2 regions of the Streptomyces africanus genome follow, and region 2 is predicted to be linked to the other one. Evidence: predicted binding sites of a transcription regulator. Region 2 holds the regulator's gene; the other holds the start of a gene.
The links. The regulator HspR, encoded in region 2, represses chaperone genes until heat shock. The targets are predictions, from matches to a motif close to TTGAGNNNNNNNNNCTCAA.

Region 1 (9,403 bases), 1.3 Mb from region 2:
CGGCCCTTGCCGGTGGGGGGCGTCGGCTCAGCGCCCTGAACGGGGGCCGTCTGCTTGCCTGTGCGACGAGGCCGCGACATCTGCACCGGTGCTCGCATTCCTGACTCGTGAACTCATGGGCCCGGATGACGCTCCGTCAACTGGTGCGTACTCCAGGTACACTTCCCGACCCTCCCAGCGCCGGTGGGCAGCGCACGTGCATCACCTGACCCGCCACCCGAAGGAGTGAACCCCGGAGGAGAGTTGGCGGGCAAGTTCCGCTGGCCCTTGCAGCGGCCTTGCACGGCAGGCCGGTTGGACGCGACGCGCGGCCGGTGGCAGTATTCGCCACCACGTCTTCCCGGAACAAATCATTCCAGCCCAAACGGGGCGTCTGACCTGCTCGACTGCACCGGTCCGGCAACCATTGGCAGCGTTTTGCGGACCTTGTGAAGGGCTCGTGCAGACTGGCTGGATGCGTACTGAACTCGCCACGGAACCGGGAGACGCGGACCGCCCCAACGAGGACTTCGCCAGTGTCGGACTACCGGCCTCCGGACAGGGCGGTTCGGTCGTCGTCCTGGACGGGGTCACACCCCCGAAGGGCGGGACGGGTTGTCTGCATTCCGTCCCCTGGTTCACCGCGCGCCTCGGCGGAGCCCTGACCGAACTGACCGTTTCACTCCCGGATGTCCCCCTGGTCGACGTCTTGTCCCGCGCCATCGCGCGTACCGCCGAGGCGCACGCCTCAACCTGTGACCTTTCTCACCCCCGCACCCCTCAGGCCACGGTGGTGATGGCCCGCTGGTCCCCCCGGGCGGTGGAGTACCTGGTCCTGTCGGACTCCGCTCTCCTCGTGGAGTCCCCGGACGGCGTGGTCACGGCCTTCCTCGACGACCGGCTGGCCCTTCTCCCCCGCTCGGCCCTGGCCACGGACGCGCTGGTGGACTCCACGCTCCGCAACAAGGAGGGCGGCTTCTTCACTGCGGCGGCCGATCCCTCGGTTGCCCGGCGAGCGGTGACCGGCACCCTGCCCCGGCGCGAGGTCCGCGCCCTGGCCGCCCTGACGGACGGCGCCGCCCGCTGGGTGGAGCGGTTCGCGGAGGGCGACTGGACGGACTGCTTCCACCTCCTGCGCAAAGAGGGACCGCAGGCACTGGTGGACCGGGTGCGGACGCTGGAGCGGGCGGAGTCGGCCGGATCGTTCCTGGGCCGCGGCAAGACGCACGACGACGCGACGGTCGTGTACGCCGAGTTCTGAACAGGCGGCCGCTGTCACGGCGAGCGCCGCGTCCTACTTCTCCATGCCCCGGTTGAGCTGGTGCAGCAGCCGGGCCAGTTCCGTCACCTCGCGGGTGTCCCAGTCGGCCAGGCGGCCGGCGTAGCGGGCGCGGCGGGCCTCGCGCACCCGGCGGACCCGGTCCTGCCCCTCCTGCGTGAGGGCTACCAGCCAGGCGCGTCCGTCGGCGGGGTCGGGCTCGCGGGCGATCAGGCCCAGTTCCTCCAGGGCGCGCAACTGGCGGGACATCGTGGCCTTGCCGACGCCGATGTAGGCGGCGAGCTCGGTGGCCCGCTGCTTGCCGCACTCGTCCAGCCGTACGAGCAGGCCGTACGCGGACGACTCCAGGTCGGGGTGGACCTCCCGGGCCATCTCGCCCTGGCTGGCCCGGGCCCGCCGCAGCAGCACGGTCAGCTCCCGCTCCAGCGCCAGAAAGGCAGTCTGATCCACACCGGTTCCGGCCAGGGAGGCGTCCCGGTGTCCGTCGTCGTTGCCGTCCTCGTGCACGTGAGCCCTGCCTCGGTTGTCGCCCGGTACCTGCAATTTTCCGCCACGTGCGGCCATCGCCGCAGCTCGGCAAGTATTCCGCAGGTCACGAGGTGCGCGTCCACAGGGCCGCCACACGGTGAAGGCCCGGGCCTCCCTCACGGGACCCGGGCCTTCCCTTGTCCGATGACCTCCGTCACGCGGCCACCGGAACCTCCGGCGCCACGTCCGCGGTGGCGGGCGCCAGCGCCAGCTCGAGGACCTGGCGGACGTCGGTGACGGTGTGGACGTCGAGCTTGTCCAGCACCTCCGCCGGGACGTCGTCCAGATCGGGCTCGTTGCGCTTGGGGATGATCACGGTGGTGACCCCGGCGCGGTGGGCGGCCAGCAGCTTCTGCTTCACGCCGCCGATCGGCAGGACCCGGCCGGTCAGCGAGACCTCGCCGGTCATCGCCACGTCCGTGCGGACCAGACGGCCGGACAGGAGCGAGGCGAGGGCCGTGGTCATGGTGACGCCGGCGCTGGGGCCGTCCTTGGGGACCGCGCCCGCCGGGAAGTGGATGTGCACGCCCCGGTCCTTCAGATCACCCACCGGCAGTTCCAGCTCGGCACCGCGGGAGCGCAGGAAGCTCAGCGCGATCTGCGCGGACTCCTTCATCACGTCCCCCAGCTGACCGGTCAGGGTCAGCCCGGCCGCGCCCGTCTCCGGGTCGGCCAGCGACGCCTCGACGTACAGCACGTCACCGCCGGCGCCCGTCACCGCGAGGCCCGTCGCCACGCCCGGCACGGACGTCCGGCGCTCGGCCGGGTCCTGGGCGGACTCGGGCACGTGGTGCGGCCGTCCGATCAGCGAGCGCAGGTCCTCGTCCCGGACGGTGAACGGCAGCTCCCGCTCGCCCAGTTCATGCTGGGCCGCGACCTTGCGCAGCAGCCGTGCGATCGACCGCTCCAGGTTGCGCACACCCGCCTCGCGCGTGTACTCACCGGCGAGCTTGCGCAGCGCGCCCTCGTCGATGGCCACCTCTTCCTTGTCGAGCCCGGCCCGCTCCAGCTGGCGCGGCAGCAGGTGGTCGCGGGCGATGACGACCTTCTCGTCCTCGGTGTAGCCGTCCAGCCGGACGATCTCCATCCGGTCGGCCAGCGCCTCCGGGATCGCCTCCAGGACGTTGGCGGTCGCGAGGAAGACCACGTCCGACAGGTCCAGCTCGACCTCCAGGTAGTGGTCCCGGAAGGTGTGGTTCTGCGCCGGGTCGAGCACTTCGAGCAGGGCCGCGGCCGGGTCGCCCCGGAAGTCCGAGCCCACCTTGTCGATCTCGTCGAGCAGCACGACCGGGTTCATCGACCCGGCCTCCTTGATGGCGCGGACGACCCGGCCGGGCAGGGCACCGACGTACGTACGCCGGTGGCCGCGGATCTCGGCCTCGTCACGGACGCCGCCGAGGGCGACGCGCACGAACTTGCGCCCCATGGCGTGGGCGACGGACTCGCCCAGGCTGGTCTTGCCGACGCCGGGCGGCCCCACGAGCGCGAGCACGGCACCGCCTCGCCGCCCGCCGACCACGCCCAGCCCCCGTTCGGTACGCCGCTTGCGCACCGCCAGGTACTCGGTGATGCGCTCCTTCACGTCCTGAAGGCCGGAGTGCTCGGCGTCGAGGACGGCCTGGGCGCCCTGGATGTCGTACGCGTCCTCGGTGCGCTCGTTCCACGGCATCTCCAGGACCGTGTCGAGCCAGGTGCGGATCCAGGAGCCCTCGGGCGACTGGTCGGAGGACCGCTCCAGCTTGTCGACCTCCTTGAGCGCGGACTCCCGGACCTTCTCGGGCAGGTCGGCGGCCTCCACCCGGGAGCGGTAGTCGTCGGACTCCTCGCCCTCCTGCTCGCCGTTCAGCTCGCGCAGCTCCTTGCGGACCGCTTCCAGCTGGCGCCGCAGCAGGAACTCGCGCTGCTGCTTGTCGACGCCTTCCTGGACGTCCTTGGCGATGGACTCGGCCACGTCCTGCTCGGCGAGGTGGTCGCGCAGCTGCTGGGTGGCGAGCTTGAGCCGGGCCACCGGGTCGGCGGTCTCCAGCAGCTCGACCTTCTGGTCGGTGGTCAGGAACGGCGAGTAGCCGGAGTTGTCGGCGAGCGCCGAGACGTCGTCGATGGCCTGGACCCGGTCGACGACCTGCCAGGCGCCGCGCTTGCGCAGCCAGGCTGTGGCGAGGGCCTTGTACTCCTTGACCAGTTCGGCGACCTGCCCGGGCAGCGGCTCCGGGACGGATTCCTCGACGCTGGTGCCCTCGACCCAGAGGGCCGCGCCGGGACCCGTGGTCCCCGCACCGATCCTCACCCGGCCCCGGCCGCGGATCAGCGCGCCCGGATCGCCGTCGGCCAGCCGGCCCACCTGCTCGACGGTGCCGAGGACACCGGTGCGGGCGTACGTGCCGTCGATGCGTGGCACCAGGAGTACCCGGGGCTTTCCGGGCGTTGTCCGAGCAGCGGCCTGGGCGGCCTCCACCGCGGCACGGACCTCGGAGTCGCTCAGGTCCAGCGGGACCACCATCCCGGGCAGGACGACCTCGTCGTCGAGCGGCAGCACGGGCAGGGTGAGCGGTGTGGACGTCGAAGCCATGATCTCCCCTTCGGCAGTCAAGTTGAGCTATGCCGACTCAATGCACGGGAGCCGCCGGATGTTCCCCACCCGCCGTTCGCTGTGAGCGATCAACCGTGACGTCGGGGGCGACCAGGGCCGTAGAGTCAGCGGCGTAACAGACCAATGGGGTTAGTGCCTATTACCAGGGGGCGGCGTGGACAGGACCGTGCAGGCGTGGGTGGACGGATGGGTCGTGTCGCGCGGAGCGGCTCCGCCCGTGGCCGAGCCGTGGGGCTGCACGATCGACGTGGGGACGAACGGGCACGTCACACGGCATGTGTTCGGCGCGACCGGTGACGATCTCGACGAGACGGCCGTCCGTAAGGTGGCCGGCGCGGTGACCGGGGCCGGGGTGTGGCTGAAGGCGTTCCGGGACCCGTCGGTGGTCGCCGGCTGGCTGGACGACAGCTGGTGGATCGACCCCGAACCCGGCTACCTGATGACGGTCCCGCTGACCGCTGGGAACGCTCCGGACGTGCCCGACGGCTACCGGCTGCGCAGCTGGTCACGCGGTGGGGTGACGCGTGTCATGGTGGCCGCCCCGGACGGTTCCCTGGCGGCGCGCGGGCAGATCGCGCCGACGGGCGCCACCGCCGTCGCCGACCAGATCGAGACGGCCCCGGAGCACCGCCGCAAGGGACTCGGCAGCTTCGTCATGCGGACGTTGCAGAGCGCCGCCGTACGGCAAGGGGCACAGACCGGTGTGCTCGCCGGCACTCCCGCGGGGCGAGGGCTCTACGAGGCGCTGGGCTGGGAGGTGGTGGCCCTGCTCACCAGCGCGAAGCACGACCCGCGGACCTGAACGGCTTCGCCCTCATCTCGGAGTGGGCACGCCTCCCCCGCCACCGCCGGAGCACCGGCCAGGTCGCGACACCGATGGCCAGGGCGATCAGATGCCCCCAGTTCGTCAACGGGTCGGTGAAGGCGAGCAGGTCCTGCAGCAGCATCCCGCCGAAGCCGGCCAGCAGCGGCACGCGCAGCCAGAGCGGCAGCAGCCCGGCCAGGGCGCCGGTGCCGGCGGCGACGCCGAAGCTGACGCCGTAGTCGAGGCGGTGCAGCGAACTCTGGGGGAGCTGCCCGGCCAGCACCGCGAGCCCGACCGGGACCTCGGTCGCCAGGGTCGCGAGGACGTGCCCGAGCAGGAAGACACCGGCCGTGCGCAGGCCGCCGATCCGCCGTTCCAGCGCGGTCAGCACGAGCACGAACCCGATCGCGAACGGCGAGGCCACTCCGCCCGCCAGCCACAGCGCACTGCCGACCAGCACCAGCTCCGGCGTCCGCACCAGGTGCGCCACATCCGTACTGGAACCCTGGAGCAGGGCGTGCACCAGGGCGGGGTCCGCGTACGCGGAGAACAGTGAGGTCAGACAGAGGACGATCCCGTACCCGAACGTGAACGGCGCACCAGTGGGAGTGGGGAGCAGCCGCCAGACCCGCGGTGCCCGAAGCCGAGGCTTCTCCACCACAGCGGGCTCCCGTACACCCGGACCCACGGTCCCGCACGGCACCCGGCCGCCGGCCCGCTGCCGCGGCACCCCGTCCAGCAGCGCCGACACGTCGGGAACGGACGCGCCCGGAGGCGTCGGCGTGGCCGTCTGGTCGGCCGGCGCGGTGCGATCCACGGCGGGCGCTCCTTCCGTCATGTCCCACCCTTCGCGCACCTCCGGCCCCTGTCTGTGACGGGCGTCACGCGAGAGCCGATTCACAGCAACCTGACAGCGGCGCACGGCGTCCCCTGCCGGCCGCTCCGTAATGCTTGGCGTCGGACACCCCTCACCTGCCAGGATGCTCGAATGCCCACCTCGAACGACATCCCCCTCGTGCTGGACCGTCGCGAGGGCCCGCACGGCGAGGTCGTGCTGCGACGGCACGGCGACCGGCTGGAGATCATCGCGAACGGCTGTTTTCTGATGGACACCTCCGACGGCCGCTCGGAGCGGCGGCTGGTCGACGCGGCCCTGGACGCCCTGACCGGCCGGGACCGCCCGGACGTGCTGATCGGCGGACTCGGCGTCGGCTTCTCCCTCGCCCACGCGGCGGCGGATCCGCGCTGGGGAGGGATCACGGTCGTGGAACGCGAGCGGGCGATTGTCGAATGGCATCGCGACGGCCCGCTCTCCGCGTTCTCCGCCGAGGCCCTCGCCGACCCGCGCACGCACATCGTCGAAGCCGATCTCGTGGCCTACGTCAATGAGACATCCGCCACGTACGACGCCCTGTGCCTCGACATCGACAACGGACCCGGCTGGACCGTCACGGAGGGCAACGAAATTCTCTACGGAGAGGCCGGACTGGCAAGCTGCGTACGGGTGTTGAGGCCCGGCGGGGTACTCGCCGTCTGGTCCGCCCAGCCCTCTCCGGAATTCGAAGAAACCCTGCGGAATGTCGGGTTCCAGCAGGTGCGTACCGAAGAGATCCCGGTTGCCCGGGGCGTTCCGGACGTCGTGCACCTCGGCATCAGCCCTGGATAGCAAAGGTGTGCTGACTCCCCGTACGCTGCTCCTCTGACGCCGATCATTCAAGCGTCAATCGCAACCATGCGCAGACCGAGGGATCACCCCACTGATTCCGGAAAGCACACCCCAGGGGCGGGCGATGGAGCAGACACACACCTCCCACAACGGTTCGGCGACGGCTACACCGGGCGCACAGCGCCGGGTTCTCGTCGTCGAGGACGACGCCACGATCGTGGACGCCATCGCGACCCGCCTGCGAGCCGAGGGATTCCTCGTGCAAACAGCGGGTGACGGTCCGGCCGCCGTCGACACGGCCGAGGCCTGGCAGCCCGACCTGCTGATCCTCGACATCATGCTGCCCGGCTTCGACGGTCTGGAGGTCTGCCGGCGCGTGCAGGCCGCCCGGCCGGTGCCGGTGCTGATGCTCACCGCGCGCGACGACGAGACCGACATGCTGGTCGGGCTCGGCGTCGGTGCCGACGACTACATGACGAAGCCGTTCTCGATGCGGGAGTTGGCGGCGCGCGTGCACGTACTGCTGCGCCGCGTGGAGCGGGCCGCGCTGGCCGCCGCGACCCCGCGCAGCGGCATCCTGCGCCTCGGTGAGCTGGAGATCGACCACGCGCAGCGCCGGGTCCGGGTGCGGAGTGAGGATGTTCACCTCACGCCGACCGAGTTCGACCTGCTGGTGTGCCTGGCGAACACCCCGCGCGCGGTGCTCTCCCGCGAGCAGCTGCTCGCCGAGGTCTGGGACTGGGCGGACGCCTCCGGCACCCGGACCGTCGACAGCCACATCAAGGCCCTGCGCCGGAAGATCGGCGCCGAGCGGATCCGCACGGTGCACGGCGTGGGCTACGCCCTGGAGACCCCGACGCCATGAGCGGCGGGCCGGCCGCACGGAGAAACCCCCGGGAGCCGGAACCCTGGGGCGGGGTGAGCCCGTTCTCGATCAAGACCAAGCTGGGCGCGCTGGTCGTCATCTCGGTGCTGATCACCACGGGCCTGTCGGTGATCGCGGTGCACACGAAGACGGAGCTGCGCTTCATCACGGTCTTCTCGATGATCGCCACACTGCTCATTACGCAGTTCGTGGCCCATTCGCTCACCGCGCCGCTGGACGAGATGACGGCCGTGGCCCGTTCCATCTCGCAGGGCGACTACACCCGCCGGACGCGCGAGAACCGCCGTGACGAGCTGGGCGACCTCGCCGTGACGATCAACGCCATGGCCGACGAGCTGGAGGCGCAGGACAGCCAGCGCAAGGAACTCGTGGCGAATGTCTCGCACGAGCTGCGCACACCCATCGCGGGCCTGCGCGCGGTGCTGGAGAACATCGTCGACGGCGTCACGCAGGCCGACCCGGAGACGATGCGCACGGCGCTGAAGCAGACCGAGCGGCTCGGCCGGCTGGTGGAGACGCTGCTGGACCTGTCCCGGCTGGACAACGGCGTCGTACCGCTGAAACAGCGGCGGTTCGAGGTGTGGCCGTATCTGTCCGGCGTACTGAAGGAGGCCAACATGGTCGCCTCCGTGCGCGCGGGCATCGCCACCGGCTCGGGCAGTCACACGCGTACCGACGTCCATCTGCACCTCGACGTCCACCCGCCCGAGTTGACCGCGCACGCGGACCCGGAGCGCATCCACCAGGTCGTGGCCAACCTCATCGACAACGCGGTCAAGCACAGCCCGCCGCACGGCCGTGTGACGGTCAAGGCGCGGCGCGGCGCGCTGCCGGAGTCGCTGGAGCTGGAGGTCCTGGACGAGGGCCCCGGTATTCCGAAGTCCGAGTGGCACCGCGTCTTCGAGCGGTTCAACCGCGGCAACGTCAAGCGGCCGCAGGGGCCGGGGAGCGACGGCGGCACGGGGCTCGGGCTGGCCATCGCGCGCTGGGCGGTGGATCTGCACGGCGGGCGGATCGGAGTGGCCGAATCCAAGCGTGGTTGCCGGATTCTTGTCACTCTTCCGGGACTTCCATCTGTGCCAAGTTGACGTAAAGTTCGAAGCGGAGCCACAAGATCCACGGGCGTCCGCACTGACGGACACGTGTGATCAGGCACAGGCCCGCGCCGTCGGCGCACGAGGCCCTGCCCCGCCCTTCCCTCTTTAAGCGGAACCACGTTTGTTTCCCGCCATTTCAAGCCCCGAAACACACTCCAAGATGTGACTTGCACGACGTTGAACGGGCCCGACCTGACCTACCCGGTCTTGGGGGCGTAGCCTTGATTCCCGCTGTCCATCATCTTGTGAAGCGGAAGAGGGCGGTTGCCGCCGTGTCGCCACAGTCCCCCAGTAACTCGAGCATCTCGACCGACACCGACCAAGCGGGGAAGAACCCTGCCGCGTCGTTCGGTGCCAACGAGTGGCTCGTCGACGAGATCTATCAGCAGTACCTCCAGGACCCGAATTCGGTAGACCGAGCCTGGTGGGACTTCTTCGCCGACTACAAGCCGGGGGCGGCTGCCGCCTCGGCTCCGGCGGGTACCGCGGCCGCGGGGGCCGCGGGGACCACCACCGCTCAGCCGGCGGCCCAGGCCGCCCCCGCCCAGGCCGCGGCCCCCGCCCAGGCGGCCC
Region 2 (9,403 bases):
GTCGCCCTGCTCGGCCTCGTCGACGACATCCGGCGGCTGCGGCGACGGGTGCTTCTCGCCGGCACGGCCGTGGCGGCGGCGTGCGTCGTGCCGTACGGCGACACCGGGATCGGGGGCGGCCTGCTCGCCGTCGGGTGGGTCGTGTGCGTGACCTTCGCCTTCCGCGGGCTCGATCACGCCGACGGGCTCGCGGGGTCCGTCGGGGTGGTGACCGCCTTCGGGGTGGCGGCCTGTGCGGCTATGGAGGTGATGGACGGGATCGCGGTGCTGATGAGCGTGCTGGCCGCCGCGCTGACCGGGTTCCTCCTGCACAACTGGTATCCCGCGCGGGCCGCGCTCGGGGCGTGCGGGGCGATGTCCGCCGGGTTCGTCCTGGCCGCGGGGGCCGTGCACACCCGGGCCGGGCTGGGGCTCGGGGAGAGCGCGGGCGTGCTGTTCGCGCTGACCGCCGTGGCGGGTGCCGATGCCGTACTCGTCCTGCTGTCGCGGCGGTTGGGCGGGCGGCCCGTCGTCCGCAGCGGGCCGGACCACCTCGCGCACCGGCTGCGGCGGCTCGGGCTGACCGTGCCGGGGGCGACCGTCCTGCTGGGGGCCGGGGCGTTGTCCGGTGTCCTCATCGGGGTACTCGCGCACGCCGGCCGGATCGGGAGCGACGCCCTGTGGTGGGTGGCGGGAGGGGCTCTCCTGGTCGTGTTCGCTCTTTCGCGTGTCCCTGTGTACGCCGATCGACGCACTGTATCGACGCAGGTCAGAGCGCCATTGCGTGTAAGGAACGGATAAGAGTTGAGCCCGCTCGACTCAGCTCTGTTGACCGGTCGGGAGGCGTCGTGCACACTTGAGTCCGTTCCACTCAAGTCAGCTGGAGGAATCAACCATGGCACGTGCGGTCGGCATCGACCTGGGCACGACTAACTCCGTCGTCAGCGTTCTGGAGGGCGGCGAGCCCACCGTCATCACCAACGCCGAGGGCGCCAGGACCACGCCGTCCGTCGTCGCCTTCGCCAAGAACGGTGAGGTGCTCGTCGGAGAGGTGGCCAAGCGTCAGGCGGTCACCAACGTGGACCGGACCATTCGCTCGGTCAAGCGGCACATGGGCACCGACTGGAAGATCGAGCTGGACGGGAAGCCCTTCAACCCGCAGCAGATCAGCGCCTTCGTGCTCCAGAAGCTGAAGCGGGACGCCGAGTCCTACCTGGGCGAGAAGGTGACCGACGCGGTCATCACCGTCCCGGCGTACTTCAACGACTCCGAGCGCCAGGCCACGAAGGAGGCCGGCGAGATCGCCGGTCTGAACGTGCTGCGCATCGTCAACGAGCCCACCGCGGCCGCTCTGGCGTACGGCCTCGACAAGGACGACCAGACCATCCTGGTCTTCGACCTCGGTGGCGGTACGTTCGACGTCTCGCTGCTGGAGATCGGCGACGGCGTCGTCGAGGTGAAGGCCACCAACGGTGACAACCACCTCGGTGGTGACGACTGGGACCAGCGCATCGTCGACTACCTGGTCCAGCAGTTCCAGTCCGGCCACGGCGTGGACCTGGGCAAGGACAAGATGGCCCTGCAGCGTCTGCGCGAGGCCGCCGAGAAGGCCAAGATCGAGCTGTCCTCGTCCACCGAGACCTCGATCAACCTGCCCTACATCACCGCCTCCGCCGAGGGCCCCCTGCACCTCGACGAGAAGCTCACCCGCGCCCAGTTCCAGCAGCTGACCGCGGACCTCCTGGAGCGCTGCAAGACGCCGTTCCACAACGTCATCAAGGACGCCGGCATCTCCATCAGCGAGATCGACCACGTCGTCCTGGTCGGCGGCTCGACCCGTATGCCCGCCGTCGCCGAGCTCGTCAAGGAGCTGACCGGCGGCAAGGACGCCAACAAGGGCGTCAACCCGGACGAGGTCGTCGCCATCGGCGCCGCCCTGCAGGCCGGTGTCCTCAAGGGCGAGGTCAAGGACGTCCTGCTCCTCGACGTCACCCCGCTGTCCCTCGGTATCGAGACCAAGGGCGGCATCATGACCAAGCTCATCGAGCGCAACACCACGATCCCGACCAAGCGGTCCGAGATCTTCACGACGGCCGAGGACAACCAGCCGTCCGTGCAGATCCAGGTCTACCAGGGCGAGCGCGAGATCGCGGCGTACAACAAGAAGCTCGGGATGTTCGAGCTGACCGGTCTGCCCCCGGCGCCCCGCGGCGTCCCGCAGATCGAGGTCTCCTTCGACATCGACGCCAACGGCATCATGCACGTGACCGCGAAGGACCTGGGCACGGGCAAGGAGCAGAAGATGACCGTCACCGGCGGCTCCTCGCTGCCGAAGGACGAGGTCGACCGCATGCGCCAGGAGGCCGAGCAGTACGCGGAGGAGGACCACAAGCGCCGCGAGGCCGCCGAGTCCCGCAACCAGGGCGAGCAGCTCGTCTACCAGACCGAGAAGTTCCTCAAGGACAACGAGGACAAGGTCCCCGGCGAGATCAAGACCGAGGTCGAGGAAGCCGTCGCCGAGCTGAAGGAGAAGCTCAAGGGCGAGGACACGGCCGAGATCCGCACCGCCACGGAGAAGGTCGCGGCCGTCTCGCAGAAGCTCGGCCAGGCCATGTACGCCGACGCGAACGCCGCGCAGGCCGGCGGCGCCTCCGCCGGAGCCGGTGCGGACGCCGGTGCCGGTGACGCCAAGGCCGACGACGACGTCGTCGACGCCGAGATCGTGGACGACGAGCGGAAGGACGGTGCCGCGTGACGGAGGAGACCCCGGGCTTCGACGAGCAGCAGCCCGACGTCCCTTCCGGCGCCACCTCCGACGACGCCGAGCCGAAGGCCGCCGACTCCCCCTCTCAGGAGGAGGGGGCGGCCCCGGCCGGGGACACGGGCCAGGACGTGGCTCTGGTGGCCCAGCTGGACCAGGCCCGCACGGCGCTCAGCGAGCGCACGGCGGACCTCCAGCGCCTTCAGGCCGAGTTCCAGAACTACCGCCGCCGGGTCGAGCGTGACCGGATCGCGGTCAAGGAGATCGCCATCGCGAACCTCCTGACCGAGCTCCTGCCCGTACTCGACGACATCGGCCGCGCGCGTGAACACGGCGAACTGGTCGGCGGCTTCAAGTCCGTCGCCGAGTCGCTGGAGAGCACGGCGGCCAAGATGGGCCTCCAGCAGTTCGGCAAGGAGGGCGAGCCCTTCGACCCGACGATCCACGAAGCCCTGATGCACAGCTACGCACCGGACGTCACCGAGACGACGTGCGTGGCGATTCTGCAGCCCGGGTACCGGATCGGCGAGCGCACCATCCGCCCCGCGCGGGTGGCCGTGGCCGAGCCCCAGCCGGGGGCGCAGACGGTCAAGGCGGACGAGACCGCCGAAGCCGACGACAAGGAGAGCGGTGGCCCGGAAGAGGGCTGACGTCATAGCGGACGAAGGGAAGGAGGGGCGTCGAGGATGAGCACCAAGGACTTCATCGAGAAGGACTACTACAAGGTCCTCGGCGTCCCCAAGGACGCCACCGAGGCCGAGATCAAGAAGGCGTACCGGAAGCTCGCCCGCGAGTACCACCCGGACGCCAACAAGGGCAATGTCAAGGCGGAGGAGCGCTTCAAGGAGATCTCCGAGGCCAACGACATCCTCGGCGATCCCAAGAAGCGCAAGGAGTACGACGAGGCACGCGCCCTCTTCGGCAACGGCGGCTTCCGTCCGGGGCCCGGCGCGGGCGGCGGCTCCTTCAACTTCGACCTGGGCGACCTCTTCGGAGGCGCCCAGGGCGGCCAGGGAGCCGGCGGTTTCGGCGGTGGACTCGGTGACGTCTTCGGGGGCCTGTTCAACCGTGGCGGCGCGGGCGCGGGGACGCGTCCGCATCCGCGGCGCGGCCAGGACATCGAGTCCGAGGTCACGCTGAGCTTCACCGAGGCGATCGAGGGCGCGACCGTCCCGCTGCGGATGTCCTCGCAGTCGCCCTGCAAGGCCTGCTCGGGCACCGGCGACAAGAACGGCACGCCGCGCGTGTGCCCGACCTGCGTCGGCACCGGGCAGGTCGCCCGGGGCAGCGGCGGCGGTTTCTCCCTCACCGACCCCTGCCCGGACTGCAAGGGCCGCGGCCTGATCGCGGAGAACGCCTGCGAGGTCTGCAAGGGCAGCGGCCGGGCCAAGTCCTCGCGGACCATGCAGGTGCGCATTCCCGCGGGCGTCAGCGACGGCCAGCGGATCCGGCTGCGCGGCAAGGGAGCGCCGGGCGAGCGCGGCGGCCCGGCGGGCGATCTGTACGTGGTCGTGCACGTCGACTCCCACCCGGTGTTCGGCCGCAAGGACGACAACCTCACCGTCACCGTCCCGGTGACCTTCGCCGAGGCGGCCCTCGGCGGGGAGGTCCGGGTGCCGACGCTGGGCGGCCCGCCCGTCACGCTGAAGCTGCCGCCCGGCACGCCGAACGGCCGTACGATGCGAGCCCGGGGCAAGGGCGCGGTCCGCAAGGACGGCACCCGGGGCGACCTCCTGGTCACCGTCGAGGTGAGTGTTCCGACGGACCTGACGGGGAAGGCTCGAGACGCACTCGAGGCGTATCGCGAGGCGACCGCGGGTGAGGATCCGCGGGCGGAGCTGTTCCAGGCCGCGAAGGGAGCATGAGTCAGATGGACGGTCGTCGACGCAACCCGTATGAACTGACCGAGGAGACCCCGGTCTACGTCATCTCGGTGGCGGCCCAGCTGTCCGGCCTGCACCCGCAGACCCTGCGCCAGTACGACCGTCTGGGCCTGGTGTCTCCGGACCGCACCGCCGGCCGGGGCCGCCGCTACTCGGCCCGCGACATCGAACTGCTGCGCACCGTCCAGCAGTTGTCGCAGGACGAGGGCATCAACCTGGCGGGGATCAAGCGCATCATCGAACTGGAGAACCAGGTCGCCGCGCTCCAGGCCAGGGTCGCCGAGCTGGAGGACGCGCTCGACGGCGCGGCGGCGGCCATGCGCCAGCGCGAGGCGGCGGTGCACGCGTCGTACCGCCGCGACCTGGTGCCGTACCAGGAGGTCCAGCAGACCAGCGCGCTGGTGGTGTGGCGGCCGAAACGGCAGCAGCAGTCGGACTGACGCGACTGACGCGCGTACGCCCGCAAAGGGGCCGGGAGGAGACTCCCGGCCCTTTTTGTATGTCTTGGGGTGTTTTTGCTGCGCCTCCTGTGGATGACCGGATGGTGCATGTCACTTGGAGGTGATTCCGCAGAGTCTTCACAACTGCTGCGGAGCGTGGTGTTGTCATCTCGTTAAGTGGTTCCGCTTGACGCTGGGGGCGCACCCGCGTTGGCTTTTCAGTCACATGGGCCACAAAGTGCGCCCACGTCCGAATCACACGCGAAGTGAGCTCCCGAATGCGCCGTCCTATCTCCATATCCGTGGCCGCGGCCGCGATGTCCGTCACGCTCGCCGGCTGCGGCGTGCTCAACGCGACGGGGAGCAGCGACGAGGCGAGCCCGACCAAGGGCAACGACATCACGGTGGGCCTGCTGCTCCCGGAGAAGGCGAACACCCGGTACGAGAACTTCGACTACCCCATCATCAAGAGGAAGGTCGAGTCCCTCACCAACGACCGGGGCCGCGTCGAGTACGCCAACGCCGAGGCGAGCGCGGACACGCAGGCGGCCCAGCTGCAGCAGATGGTCGACGACCGGGTCGACGTGATCCTGCTGGACGCCGTCGACTCGCACGCCATCGCCGCCGGCGTGCAGAAGGCCAAGGACGCCGGCATTCCGGTCATCGCCTACGACCGGCTGGCCGAGGGCCCGATCGACGCGTACATCTCCTTCGACAACGAACTGGTCGGCGAGGTCCAGGGGCGCACCCTGCTGGAGGCGATCGGCGAGAAGGCGAGCCTCTCCGACAAGATCGTGATGATGAACGGTTCGCCGACGGACCCGAACGCCAAGCAGTTCAAGGCCGGTGCGATGTCCGAGCTGAACGGCAAGGTGACGATCGCGCAGTCCTTCGACACCAAGGACTGGAAGCCGGAGAACGCCGAGGCCAACATGGCCGAGGCGATCGAGAAGATCGGCAAGGACGACATCGCCGCCGTGTACTCCGCCAACGACGGCATGGCGGGCGGCATCGTCAAGGCGCTGGAGACCGCGGGCGTCACCGACCTGCCGCCGATCACCGGCCAGGACGCGGAGCTCCCGGCGGTGCAGCGGATCATCGCCGGTGACCAGTACATGAGCGTGTACAAGTCGTACCCGCAGGAGGCCGAGAACGCCGCGGAGATGGCCGTGGCCAGGGTCCAGGGCCGCGACATCCAGTTCGCCGCCCTCACCCGCGACAAGGTCGACAGCCCCACCCACAAGGGCATCCCCGCCCAGCTCGTGCCCGTGGTCGCCCTCACCAAGGAGAACATCAAGGACACGGTGGTGGCGGACGACATCTACAAGCTGTCGGACATCTGCACGGCGAAGTACAAGGCGGCTTGCCAGGCGATCGGCCTGAGGTAGCCCGATCCGTCTGCCGTCTGCCGTCTGCCGTCTGCCGTCTGCCGTCTGCCGTCCGCCGGTGCGGGGAGCCGTGTTGCGGAGCAGGCCCCGTCCGCGCATAGTTGCGCTGCGGAACGACGGCGACACCGGGGGTGGGATCGGCGATGGCCGGGCACGGGGCGGAGGAGCATCCACACGGTGCCGACCGACTGTGCGAGGCCGGGGATCGCGTGTATTCCCGGGCCGTACGACGGGGCCGCGTGCCGCGCCGGGACGCGGATCCGGTGCCCTGTCTGCTGGAACTCGCCCTGCTGCACCCCGACCCCGACGACATGGACTGGCTGGTGCCGACCCCCCCGCAGGAGGTCATGACCCGGCTGCTGCGCGGCATGTACGACGAGGTCAGCGCGAGCCAGCGGCGGGTGGGTTCGGCCGTGGCGGCGTTCGAGCGGTACGCCGGGCTGGGGCGGCAGGTGCAGCCGGCCCCGTCGGCGGCCGAGGGCCCGGCGATCCGGGTCCTGGACGGCCTCGCCCGGATCCAGACCGCGATGGACGAGGCGACCCAGGCGTGCACGACCGAGGTGCTCACGGTGCAGCCGGGCGGCATCCGGCGCGAGGCGGAACTCTCCGAGGGGCTGCACCGGGCGCTGGCGCTGCGCGGCCGGGGCGTGCGGATGCGGGACCTGTACACGCATGTCGCCCGGCACGGGCAGGGTCTGATGACCTATCTGGAGCTGATGGGCGACGCGGTGGAGGCGCGCACGCTGGACGAGGTGATCGACCGGCTGATCCTCTTCGACCGGACGGTGGCCTTCATCCCCGCCAACACCGACCGCACGATGGCCCTGGAGCTACGGCACCCGGCGATCGTCGAGTACCTGGTCACGGTGTTCGAACGACTCTGGCGCCTCGCCATCCCGCTGACCGCGCCGCTGCCCGACACCGGCATCGAGGGCATCTCCCACCGGGAGCAGTCGATCGCGGCCCTGCTGGCGGAAGGGCACCAGGACGCGGTGATCGCTGAGCGGCTGGGGATCAGCGTCCGGACGTGCCGGGCGCACATCGCCCGGCTGTCGGAGACGCTGGGGGCGGCCAGCCGTACGCAGTTGGGGGTGCGGATCGCCCAGGCGGGCCTGGACGGCCGGCCCCGCTCGGCGGCACCCCTCAGCATCCCTGGTCAAGAATCCCCGAGCGTGCGATGAGAAACCCGAGCTGCGCCCGGCTCTGACTGCCCAGCGTCGCGGCGAGCTTGGCGATGTGGACCCGGGCGGTACGGATGTTCATGCCGAGGCGGTCGGCTATGACGGCGTCGGTGTGGCCCTCGACCAGGAGGGTGGCTATGGCGCGTTGGCGGGGGGTGACGCCGTCGCTGGAGGGTTGGGCGACGGCTTCGGGGAACACCGGGGTGGCGAGGCGCCAGAACCGGTCGAAGGTGGTGGACAGGTATCCGACGATGGCCGGGTGGCGTATGTCCAGAGCGAGGTCGCCGTTGTCGTCGGCGGGGAGGAAGGCGACGGCCCGGTCGACGATGATGAGCCGGTCGGTGAGCTCGTCCAGCGCACGCGCCTCGATGTCACCCCTCAGCCGTTCGTGGTGCGCGACGGTCAAGGGGGAGTGGCGGAGGGTGTGCTGGTAGAGGGTGCGGATGCGACCGCCGCGGTCCAGCAGAGCCTGGTCGCGGTCCGTGGCGACGGCGTAGGCCGCCTCGACCCGTTCCCTGGTGATCTTGGGGCGGGGCTGGATGGTGAGCAGTTCCCGGGAGGCGTCCGCCATGGCCTCGGTGATGGCCTCGTTGATCCGCTCCTTTCCGCTGAGGAGCGTCAGCGTCGGGGTGGCGGCCGCAGCCGCGCGATGCCCTTCGACGGCCATGAGCGGCTCGAATGTCTCGGCCAGCCGCTCCTCCCGTCGTCGTTCGCGCGCGATCCGTTCCCTGGAGGACCGCAACAGCCGGTGGAGGGCGACGGCCGGCGCCACCGGCTCAAGTCGGTGAAGGTCGTCGACGGCGGGGTGCAGCAGGCCGAAGTCCATCAGACAGGGCGCGGCATCGGCCGCTTCCGCGGGCACGTGCCCTTCGCGCAGGGCTCGTTCGTACAGATCCGTCCCGGCAGGGCACAGTTCTTCCGCGTCGTGCAGTAAGTGTTGCGCCGACGTCACTCGGAACGTCCTCCTCTTCAGTGGTCCTGCTTCAGGATCCCCGACTGCGCTATGAGGTACCCGAGTTGGGCTCGGCTGCCGCTCCCCAGGGCCGACGCCAGCTTGGCTATGTGAGCACGGCAGGTACGGACGTTCATGCCGAGGCGGCGGGCGATGGCCTCGTCCACGTGGCCCTCCACCAGGAGCTTGGCTATGGAGTGCTGGATCTCGGTGATGCCGTCGGAAGCCGCTTCGTAGGGCGCGCCGGTGCTCATCGGAACCGCGCGGTCCCACAGGTACTCGAAAACCTTGATCAGGTAACGGACGAGCCCGGGGTGGCGCAGCTCCAGGGCCACTTGCTGGTCGTCACGTGCGGGGATGAAGGCGACTGTCTCGTCGCAGATGATCAAGCGCTCGACCAGTTCGTCGATGGTGCGGTACTCGACCTTTCCGTCGGAGAGCCGGGCGACGTACGACAGCTTCTCCGGGTTGTACCGAGCGGTGTGCTGGTAGAGGCTGCGGACCTTGACACCGCGGTCGATCAAGGGCTTGTCCCGTTCGAGACTTCGCAGGAGGCTCCGCTCGGAGACCCGGTCACTGGGCTGCACTGTCAGAAGTTCCGTCTGACACTGGGCGGTGGCCAGATTGAGCGCCGCGTTGATGCGCTCACCGCCCTCCAATACGGTGATGGAATCGCTGGTTGCCGTCGCCTGCATGCCCATCGCCATGAACGGCTCGAAGGTGTCCGCGAGTTGCACGGACAGGCGCCTGCGTTCGGTGATCTCCCGCTCGAGGGGATGCAGATGCTGTGCCAGCGCGACCGCCGGCGGCACGGGGCGT

Region 1: a site for HspR is predicted at 4,378-4,396, ahead of lon (endopeptidase La). Genes of this name have one in related genera too.

Annotation. Positions count from the first base shown of each region.
Region 1 covers NZ_JAUSYP010000001.1:5,913,105-5,922,507, reverse strand. Annotated here, with positions in the region: gene QF034_RS27635 (nitrate- and nitrite sensing domain-containing protein) at 1-86, opposite strand, end outside; gene QF034_RS27630 (protein phosphatase 2C domain-containing protein) at 455-1,240, shown strand; gene QF034_RS27625 (MarR family winged helix-turn-helix transcriptional regulator) at 1,274-1,765, opposite strand; gene lon (endopeptidase La) at 1,941-4,355, opposite strand; gene QF034_RS27615 (GNAT family N-acetyltransferase) at 4,531-5,178, shown strand; gene QF034_RS27610 (rhomboid-like protein) at 5,147-5,998, opposite strand; gene QF034_RS27605 (spermidine synthase family protein) at 6,170-6,847, shown strand; gene QF034_RS27600 (response regulator transcription factor) at 6,972-7,712, shown strand; gene QF034_RS27595 (HAMP domain-containing sensor histidine kinase) at 7,709-8,821, shown strand; gene QF034_RS27590 (multifunctional oxoglutarate decarboxylase/oxoglutarate dehydrogenase thiamine pyrophosphate-binding subunit/dihydrolipoyllysine-residue succinyltransferase subunit) at 9,103-9,403, shown strand, end outside.
Region 2 covers NZ_JAUSYP010000001.1:4,662,593-4,671,995, forward strand. Annotated here, with positions in the region: gene QF034_RS21715 (MraY family glycosyltransferase) at 1-780, shown strand, start outside; gene dnaK (molecular chaperone DnaK) at 875-2,734, shown strand; gene grpE (nucleotide exchange factor GrpE) at 2,731-3,390, shown strand; gene dnaJ (molecular chaperone DnaJ) at 3,427-4,605, shown strand; gene QF034_RS21735 (heat shock protein transcriptional repressor HspR) at 4,611-5,063, shown strand; gene QF034_RS21740 (sugar ABC transporter substrate-binding protein) at 5,330-6,451, shown strand; gene QF034_RS21745 (helix-turn-helix transcriptional regulator) at 6,595-7,632, shown strand; gene QF034_RS21750 (helix-turn-helix transcriptional regulator) at 7,595-8,584, opposite strand; gene QF034_RS21755 (helix-turn-helix domain-containing protein) at 8,602-9,403, opposite strand, start outside.